Regions from separate parts of the Rummeliibacillus sp. BSL5 genome, predicted to be linked through region 2. Evidence: a T-box and tRNA genes for the amino acid it is inferred to sense, from the RefSeq annotation. Region 2 holds a T-box; the other holds one or more tRNA genes.

Region 1 (4,933 bases), 1.5 Mb from region 2:
GAAAAACACGTAGTAAAAGCAGTTACATTGTCTGAAGATAAAAAATCAGCTACTTTAGAATTCTATAATGCATTTGCAGCTAATACTACCTATACTGTAAACACTAAAATAGGTGAAGATAATGTTACAAATGATTTAGTAATAGGTTCATTAAAGCCATCATCAGTGGAAGTAGCAAATCAAACTGTACAAGCTGATACTAATACAGTACTAGATTACAAAGTTAAAGACGAAAGCGGAGTAGATATTACTGCTTCATACCAACCTGGGACAACTGGTGTATCATTTGAATCAGCGTCTACTGCGATTAATAAAACAACAGGTGTAATTAACCTTGCTAAAGGTTCATCTATCAAAGCGAAAGTTGTAATTAAAGATGCTGATAAAGTTTTAGCTGAAAGCTCTGAAGTAACTATTTCTGCACAGGAAGCAGTAGCTTCAACAATTTCTGCTTGGACTGTAACAACTAGTGTTACTCCTGATTTCTCTAAACCAGCTTCAACAATTTATGGTTCAGGATATTCTTTAAAAGCTCAAGCAAAAGATCAATTAGGTAATGTAATTGCTGGTAATTTCACATATGAATCACAAAATAATGGTGTGGCAGTAGTTGATAAAACAACTGGTACCATTACACCTATGGGAACAGGCGTGGTTCCTGTGAAAATCTCATTAGTGAATGATGGCAAAGTAGTAGATACTAAAACAGTTGAAATTAAAGTAAACGCTGCAAAAGCAGTAGACTCGATTAAAGCTGAAAAGTCTTCTTTATTATTATCTAATACATCTGCAGATTCACAAGATTTAGCTGTTTCAGTTAAAGATCAATACGGTAATGCTTTTAGTACTGAGTTGAACAAGGAAGTTTTAGATAAAGACGGTAAAGCACTTGCTAAAGATGTAAATGTACCAACTGTAAAAGTGGAATCTGTAGCTGAAAAAACAGGTGAGTACACAGTAAATATTGCAACAGATAGTACGACAACTGCTGGCACATATACTGTAAAATTAGTAGCTGGTGAAAAATCAGCTACATTCACAGTAACTGTAAAACCTTCTGGGGAAGCAACTTCTTACGTTGCTAAAGAAATTCCAACGACAGTTGATTTAAAAGAAGCTTCTTTAAGCTTTTCTCCTAAGTTATATACTTCAGATGCTGAGGGTTTAACAGTTAAAGATGTAACTTCTGATGCAACAGTATCTGTTTCAGATAACGAAGGTGTAACTGTAAGTGGGGGTACAGTAACTGTTAATAAAGAAAAAGTTAAAGCTGGGGATACATTCACAGTTGTTGTAAAAGTTGGTCTTAATACTGTAGCTTCTAAAGTTGTAACTATAGTTGATACAACTTCAAAATATACTGCTGATTTTAAAGGGTACACTTTAACAGGAGAAATTAAGGGCAATCTAACTAATTTACTATCTAATAATGTAAGAGTTTTGATAGACGGTAAAGAAACAGATGTTTCAAAAACATTGAATGTTAAATCTACAAAATTTGTTGCAACTGATTCTACAGTAGTAAAGAATGATGGAGAACTTGCTGAAGGTACTGCGACCGTATATGTACAAGAAATTACTCTTTCAAATGATAAAGTTGTTACTTTCAATACACCTGTAAAATTCACTGTAAATGTTACTAAATAATTATCTCAAATGCATGGAACTAGTTTATAGGTAAACAGTTTAAGAAAAAGACCTTGATCTCATAGTAGATAAGGTCTTTTTATCTTTCGAGAAGTTCTAAGAGTTAATTGGTGTTTATCTTTTTGTGTGAATATATATTTTGAGGAAATACAAAGTAAACTACAAAAAATAAAACCCCTTCAACGTGAAGGGGTGGCATGTATTTAAGTTGTCGATTTTCTAATATGCCGACTAAGAGAATCGAACTCTTATCAGTGGATTACGAGACCACCGTTTTGCCATTAAACTAAGTCGGCAACAGTTATTTACACCAATAGTATAGCACTTTTATTTTCTTAATTCAGATTTCATGATTTAGGTGATATTCAAAAATGCCCTAGCATTATCTTGACTTATTCTTCTCCAATGCAACTGGGAAGAAATGAATTATTTTTCTTCCTCTTGTCCCTCGCGTTTCCACTTTCCACTTTTAAAGGTTTTCTTAAAATCATCATCATTATTGATGGTCGATTTGGCCAAAAGTATGAGTGTTAGGAGCATTGTGCCTGTTCCAACGATAAGATAGAACATAGTGAATACTTTTCCTATCGCTGTTTCAGGGGAAAGGTTGGTATCGATGCCGGTTGGAATAATGCTCACAACGCAGAAATAGATGGCGTCTAGAACGGCCCAGCCTTCTTTTTGTGTATAAAATAACACGCCTGACAGAATGATGAAAAATAGGGTAGTAATAAGCGATAAAAATAAAGGATGTTTTGATGATTTATACAAAGCTTCTAGCAGTCGTTTTAGTGTTAGGATAAATGAAATCAAAGTGAAAGAATTCCTCCTCGTTATTATTCATTGAATACAGTATCATGCAAGGGAAAATATTTCTAGGTTGAGGGGTGGGGTAGTCGGATAAGCAGGATTAGAAATTGAAAAAACTGCTCACAAAGCATATAGCATTTGCTAGCAGTCAGCATGTTGTATAACTACTTTATAACGCGTGAAACCGTCATTCCGTCGCCGATCGGTATTAATACAGATTGCAACTGAGAGTGTTCTGCGACTGTTTTATTGAACTCTTTCATGAACTCACTATAACGTTTAGGCTGTGAGTTTGAATCTGCAACACTCCCGCCAGCTAAGACATTGTCTGTGACAATAATAGCACCAACTTTGGCAAGCTCGATACAAGCGTTTAAATAGTTGATGTAATTTAGTTTGTCTGCATCTATAAAGAAAAAATCATATTGTTTATTATTTTCTTTTAGAATTTGGAGGCTTTCTAGTGCTGGACCAGTCAAGTAGGTAACTTGATTACCAAAGCCTGCTTTGGTTAAATTTTGATGAGCGAGGGTAGCATAGTTTTCCTCTAATTCGAGTGATGTTAAATAACCTTCGCTGCCAAATCCTCTTGCCAAGCATATGCCGCTATAGCCGCCAAGTGCTCCAATTTCTAGTACTTCTATAGCTTGTGATAAAGACACCAGCATTGTAAGAAGCTTACCAGAGCCGGGTGATACGGAGATAGAACGCATTCCGTTTTCTTCAATTGATGTCAGCACGTCCTCTAAATCTGTATCTGTTGGAGCGAAGAGGCTATCGATGTATTCATTGATTAATTTCATCTGCTGGATCTCCTATCATTTCTGAAGCTTCTTTAGAAGAATTTTCAATGTTTACCATTTCATCACTTTCTTCTAAATCAAATAGCTGTATGAATTCGTTGATAACCATATCGAGTGCCTTTAACTCGCCGATTAAGATTGGCTTAATAGTTTCAAATTCGGGTTCGTCTAGTTGCTGTTTGATAGTCATACGTTTTAGCTGAATCATCTCTAAAAACGCTATTGCTCTGCCGCGCCTAAATGTTTTAGGACCCTTTGTATGATGGCCGCCATGATGACGATGTCGGCCGCCTCTTTCCTCATTTGGTCTCATACCGCACCTCTTTCTGTATACAATTGTATACAATCGGAATATAAAATTATTGTATACAATTGTATACAATAAATCAATATAAATTATAAGAGCGAATTTTTATTAATAAATTGCTACTGGATTTTTGAATGGAAATTGGACATATAAAAAAGCCGATTCAATTTAATAGAATCGGCAAATTGTTATTTTGATTGCAACACCTTAAGCAGAAAAAGAGGTATCTTCATCATACGTTTTATACGGGTGGGTTGTGTGATTAGGCGATAGAACCATTCAAGATTAAGCTTGATAAAGAGTTGTGGCGCGCGGCGAACATTGCCTGATAACACGTCCAAACTGCCGCCTACGCCCATCATGACACAGTGCTCGAATTGATGGCGGTGGCTAGCTATCCATTCTTCTTGTTTGGGAGCTCCCGTAGCAATAAAGATAAAATCAGGCTTTAAGGACGCTGCCTGAGTAGCTACTGCGTCTCTGTCACCATAGCCATCAGCAGTCCCCACAATATTAATATGGGGGTAGAGGGCGATTGCCTTTTTAGCCGCTGCTTCTGCTATACCAGGCTTGCCACCATAAAAGAAGAATCGATTTTTATTAACATCAGCATTTTTCATAAATGCATGTACTAATTCATAGCCTGGTATCCGTTCCCGCAAAGGCGTACCTAATATTTTAGAACCGATGACAACGCCTATACCGTCTGCGACTACATAGGTGGATCGCTGTACGTATTGTTCATATTGTGCATTTTCTTTTGTTAGCATAACAATTTCTGGATTCGCTGTTACGATTGAAATGGGTTCCTTATTGCTGGTTGCCAAGGTCAAGACATGGCTAACAAACTCTTTTTTGGTAGTATCTACAAAAGGAATGCCCAATATATTTATCTTTTTCATTCAACTTACCTTCCATAACACGTTTTCCCTCATTATATACCACGGAAAGGAATCTTTAAATAAACCGAGTAGACATTATAAAGGAGACCTATGGAAAAGAAAGTAAGGTGTGCATATAGTGCTGAAAATAGGGTAAAACAAATAAGTAGAAATACCTTCGAAAAAAATCTATTTTCTCATTCTATTCTTTGGAATTTATGCTATGATAATCTTTGTGAAATTGAATCTAGAAAGCCGAATTGATAAAATTTTGAAACTTTCATATAGGCTCATTCGTCTATAGTATTGACAATTAAATAATGATAGGAAGTGGATGTGTGATGACTAAAAATCGACGGTATCAGCCAAAGAAAGCATCCATCAAAAGAATAGCTGTATCCATTGTATTAATAGCAGCCATTATCTTGGGTGCGTTTATGCTCCTAACCAAAAATGAAAAGTCAGCAAATGAAAATGAACATATT
Region 2 (4,933 bases):
CCGAAAGAGCTACCGTTCCACTACGAAGAATTCGATTTTCAATTGCTGCGGACGAGTCTGTCTGAACAGCTTGTCCCTTCTTCCATTCTGACAGCAGAAATTAAAGCTACGATTGCAAAGTTGGCCTTTTTATATCATTTGACTCCATTTGATATGCAAAAAGTGATTCTTCTAGCATTAGATGACGGGATGAATTTAAGTGATCTACGATTGAAGAAAGAAGCAGCAGATTACTATAAACTCACCGTTTCAAAAGAGCCACCGTCCATGCAGCCGATTGCAAAAAAACAAGAAGTATTTGAGCATACGCCAATTATAGAAGAAGACTTAAATCCGATGGAAATGGAATTAATCCGATGGTTTGAATCTTCTTCACCCATCGATGTCCTAAAAGATGTAGCGGGCGGTAGAGAACCGTTCCCAAATGATATTCAATTAGTGGAAGACTTGGTAATGCAATATGAGATGTCAACACCTGTTGTCAATGTTCTCATTCACTATGTTTTTCTGCGTAACCATGGAAAGCTTAACCGCAAATACATTGAGACCATTGCCTCTCATTGGCGACATACAGGTGTAAAAACGGCGCGGGAAGCAATGAAGTTAGCGAGGGAATTTGAAGAACAAAAAAGCAATGACCCAAAACAACAGCTTCCTAGCGAAAAGAAAGATTATACAAAAGAATATAAAGTTCTCAAAGCAAGCGCAGGTGCATTCTATCATTTAGCTCATTTTGTAGACAAGGATTTTCAAAATCCTGCTGCTTTAAAAAAAGAGGCTATTACAATACTGGAGCAAGCCTCACCGAAGGAATTGCTAAGCATGCTTGTAAAAGGGAAAACGCCTTTTGAGAAAGATGTTAAGGTGGTTGAAGATTTTACAGCGAAATATGACGACATTAATAAATCAGTTATGAATACATTAATTCATTATGCTTACTATGTAAGCAACGCTAATCTAAACAGTTCTTTTCTTCAGTCTATCGCAACAAATTGGCGAAAGAATAATGTTCAAAGTGCTGAAGGGGCGTTCAAATTTGCGGAGGATTATCAGCTCCAAAAGAATCGAAAGCAATATACCCCGAAAAATCAACCATACAACCAAAAGCAAAATGTACCTGATTGGTACTATGAAAATAAAATGAAGCAACAGCAGAAAAAAGAGGAAAACAAAGAAACGACTCATACCGATTATGATAAGAAACGGCAAGAAGTAATGAAAAAATTAGGATTGAAAGAAGGAGAGGTGGATTCATAACATGCAGCCGATTAACAGAGAACTGAAAAAAATCATGGATTCACAATTTCAATCACGCTATAACGAAATGCAAAAAGAGATCTTAGAGAATCAAAATGTTCAAAAGTTTCTCGCTGAAAACGATCAAGTTGCCAATAGGGAAATGGTCGAAAGAGGTTTAGGCAAGCTATATGAATATGTCAACCAGCATCATGACTGCAGTGCTTGCGAATCTGTCGCTCTCTGTAAAAATGCTATTAATGGCTTTATTCCGAAACTCACTGTAATCAGAGGTCAAATCGATCTTGAGTACATTCCGTGCCAAACTAAGAGGATGGAAGATAACCGTCGCAGGGCAGCTTCGATGATTTCTAGTATGCATATGCCTAAGGATGTATTGAAAGCTCGTATTGATGACTTGGATAAAAGTAATCCTTCTAAGGCAACAATCAGTGATGTAGCAGAACTGTTTATTCAAAAAGTACGCAAAACAGGTGAATTACCGAAGACTGGCTATTATATTTATGGCAACTTTGGTGTCGGTAAATCATATGTACTTGGCGCCATTGCCAATGAATTGGCAACCATGGAAATTAAAACAGTTATGGTATATGTCCCAGATTTTCTAAGTGAATTAAAGAGTGCTATTGGTGATCAAACGCTGTCAGAAAAAGTAGATTTCGTCAAAAAAGCACCCGTCTTAATGCTGGATGATATAGGTGCAGAGAACTTGTCTGCTTGGACGAGAGATGAAATCATTGGTACCATTCTTCAATATCGGATGAATGAGGGTTTGCCAGTCTTCATTACCTCCAATTATGACTATGAGCAATTGGAGAAACATTTCGCGACAACACAAAAAGGGGAAGTAGATGTCATGAAAGCAGCTCGTATCATGGAGCGCGTCAAGGCTCTTACTACAGACTTTGAGATGATTGGTGAAAACAGAAGGCTTTATCAAGATTAAATGATTTCACTTGATTTTCAAAAAGATTCAGTTTATAATTTCAAACATAATCTAAATATTAAATGCTTAGAAAAGGACAACAATTGTCTGTACGGCTTAAAGAGAGAGAAGCAACTGGTGAGAGCTTCTTAGTAACGGCATTCAATTTACCCCCTTGGAGCAGCGTCAGTGAAAGAGAACAGTAATTGTCGCCGGAAGCGGTCCGTTAACCGATCTTGAGCTTCGTCTATACAAGGATTTTCTTGTTTAGAAGGAAGAAGGGTGGAACCACGAGCACAAACCTCGTCCCTTTGCGGATGAGGTTTTTTTGTGTATTTAAAAACAAATGGACAAAAAATCTCCTAGCTTGTGGCCTAGAGCTCTTGAAAAAATAAAAAGGAGAGATGAAAAATGATTAAATTAACATTCCCAGATGGCTCAGTAAAAGAGTTTGAAAAAGGCATTACTACAGATGAAGTCGCTTTATCTATCAGTCCAGGACTACGCAAAAAAGCAATCGCCGGCAAATTCAATGGTGCTTTAGTAGACACAAAAACACCTCTTGAAAGTGATGGTACTATTGCTATCTTAACACCGAATGATGAAGAATCATTAGAATTTATGCGTCATTCAACTGCACATTTACTTGCACAAGCTGTAAAACGTTTATTCGATGGCGTGAAACTTGGTGTAGGACCAGTCATTGAAGGTGGCTTCTACTATGATATCGATTCACCTGAACCAATCACTTCAGAGGATTTCCCGCGCATTGAAAAAGAAATGAAAAAAATTATAGCTGAAAACCTTGAAATCGTTCGTCACGACGTATCGCGTGCAGAAGCGCAAAAACGCTTTGCAGATGATGAATACAAAGTGGAACTTCTTGAAGCTATTCCTGAAGATGAACAAGTATCAATCTACGAACAAGGCGAATTCTTCGACCTTTGCCGTGGTGTCCATGTTCCTTCAACAGGAAAAATTAAAGAATTCAAGCTGCTTTCTATCGCTGGTGCTTATTGGAGAGGAAACTCCGACAACAAAATGCTTCAACGTATTTACGGTACTGCCTTCTTTAACAAGGAAGATTTAAAAGCACACCTACAAATGCTAGAAGAAGCAAAAGAACGTGACCACCGTAGAATTGGGAAAGAGCTTGAATTATTCACTAACAACAAATTAGTCGGCATGGGCCTTCCATTATGGCTGCCAAACGGTGCGACAATCCGTCGTACAATCGAACGCTACATCGTTGATAAAGAAGTCTCTCTTGGCTACAAACATGTTTACACACCAGTTCTTGGTTCAAAAGACTTGTATGTAACTTCAGGCCACTGGGATCATTACCAAGAAGATATGTTCCCACCGATGGAGATGGATAACGAAACTCTAGTGCTTCGTCCAATGAACTGTCCGCACCATATGATGGTGTACAAATCATCTATGCATTCTTATCGCGACCTTCCGCTACGTATTGCAGAGCTTGGCACTATGCATCGTTACGAAATGAGTGGCGCTGTATCTGGCCTTCAACGTGTCCGCGGCATGACTCTAAACGATGCACACTTATTCGTTCGTCCAGATCAAATCAAAGAAGAATTCAAAAAAGTAGTGGAACTTATCTTAGCTGTATATAAAGATTTCAACTTGGATGACTACGAATTCCGTCTGTCTTATAGAGACCCACAAGATACTGAAAAGTACTTTGATGATGATGAAATGTGGAATAAAGCGCAAAGCATGTTGAAAGAAGCAATGGATGAATTAGGATTAGATTACTATGAAGCTGAAGGGGAAGCGGCATTCTATGGCCCTAAACTAGATGTTCAAGTAAAAACTGCTATCGGCAAACAAGAAACATTGTCCACTGTACAGCTTGACTTCTTATTGCCAGAACGCTTCGACCTGAACTATGTAGGAGAAGACGGCAAACAACATCGTCCTGTTGTTATTCACCGCGGTGTCGTATCAACAATGGAACGCTTTGTTGCATTCTTGATCGAAGAATATAAAGGTGCATTCCCAACATGGTTAGCACCAGTGCAAGTTCAAGTAATACCTGTTTCCAACGATGTGCACTTCGATTATGCGAAGAGCGTACAAGAAAAACTTCAAGCAAAAGGCTTACGTGTAGAAATGGATTACCGAGACGAAAAACTGGGCTACAAAATCCGTGAATCACAAATGAAAAAGATTCCGTACATGCTTGTACTAGGAGACAAAGAAATGGCTGATGGCAGCGTCAATGTCCGCAAGTATGGCTCTAAGGATTCTGAAACTGTTCCATTTGATGAATTCCTAAATAAAATTTTAGAAGACGTACAACATTTAGGCTAGATGTATCAAAAGCGGCTTTTCGTTTATTAGACGAAAAGCCGCTTTTTGATTTTAAATAAATTTAGATAATTGTTCTTAAGTAGTTTATTTTTGTCGAAAAGTAAGTTACTATTTTTTTATGCTATTTTATTAAAATTTTACTTTTAGAATTCAATCTCAAGAAGGTATCTTGCTACTCTTCTTATGTCATCTATAAAGTATGGGGAAGAATATTTATAGTTGATAGCAAAAGGAGAAATATTAAAGTGCACATATTAATTGGTATTTTATTAGAATTAATAGTAGTAGTAAGTTTAATTTGGCTAATCAATTTGTTAATAAAAGATTATAAAGAGAGTAAATCGAGTTTACCTAAAACCATTCTTTCGATAATACTTGAGGTTACTTTAGGGATGCCTGGTTTTTATGTTACATTTG

Evidence for each region. A T-box is a leader RNA that pairs with one kind of tRNA and senses whether it is charged. The one in region 2 lies ahead of thrS (threonine--tRNA ligase), so its partner is inferred to be a tRNA-Thr.
Region 1: it has a tRNA-Thr gene. The T-box ahead of thrS (threonine--tRNA ligase) is inferred to sense a tRNA for this amino acid. The anticodon was not compared.

Annotation. Positions count from the first base shown of each region.
Region 1 covers NZ_JAVGCV010000001.1:1,625,908-1,630,840, reverse strand. The annotation lists gene RCJ93_RS08215 (hypothetical protein) at 1-1,647, shown strand, start outside; tRNA gene RCJ93_RS08210 (tRNA-Thr) at 1,873-1,943, opposite strand; gene RCJ93_RS08205 (potassium channel family protein) at 2,074-2,460, opposite strand; gene RCJ93_RS08200 (O-methyltransferase) at 2,622-3,260, opposite strand; gene RCJ93_RS08195 (hypothetical protein) at 3,244-3,573, opposite strand; gene RCJ93_RS08190 (WecB/TagA/CpsF family glycosyltransferase) at 3,756-4,469, opposite strand; gene RCJ93_RS08185 (S1C family serine protease) at 4,790-4,933, shown strand, end outside.
Region 2 covers NZ_JAVGCV010000001.1:124,335-129,267, forward strand. The annotation lists gene RCJ93_RS00635 (DnaD domain protein) at 1-1,257, shown strand, start outside; gene dnaI (primosomal protein DnaI) at 1,259-2,203, shown strand; T-box leader at 2,262-2,496, shown strand; gene thrS (threonine--tRNA ligase) at 2,594-4,516, shown strand.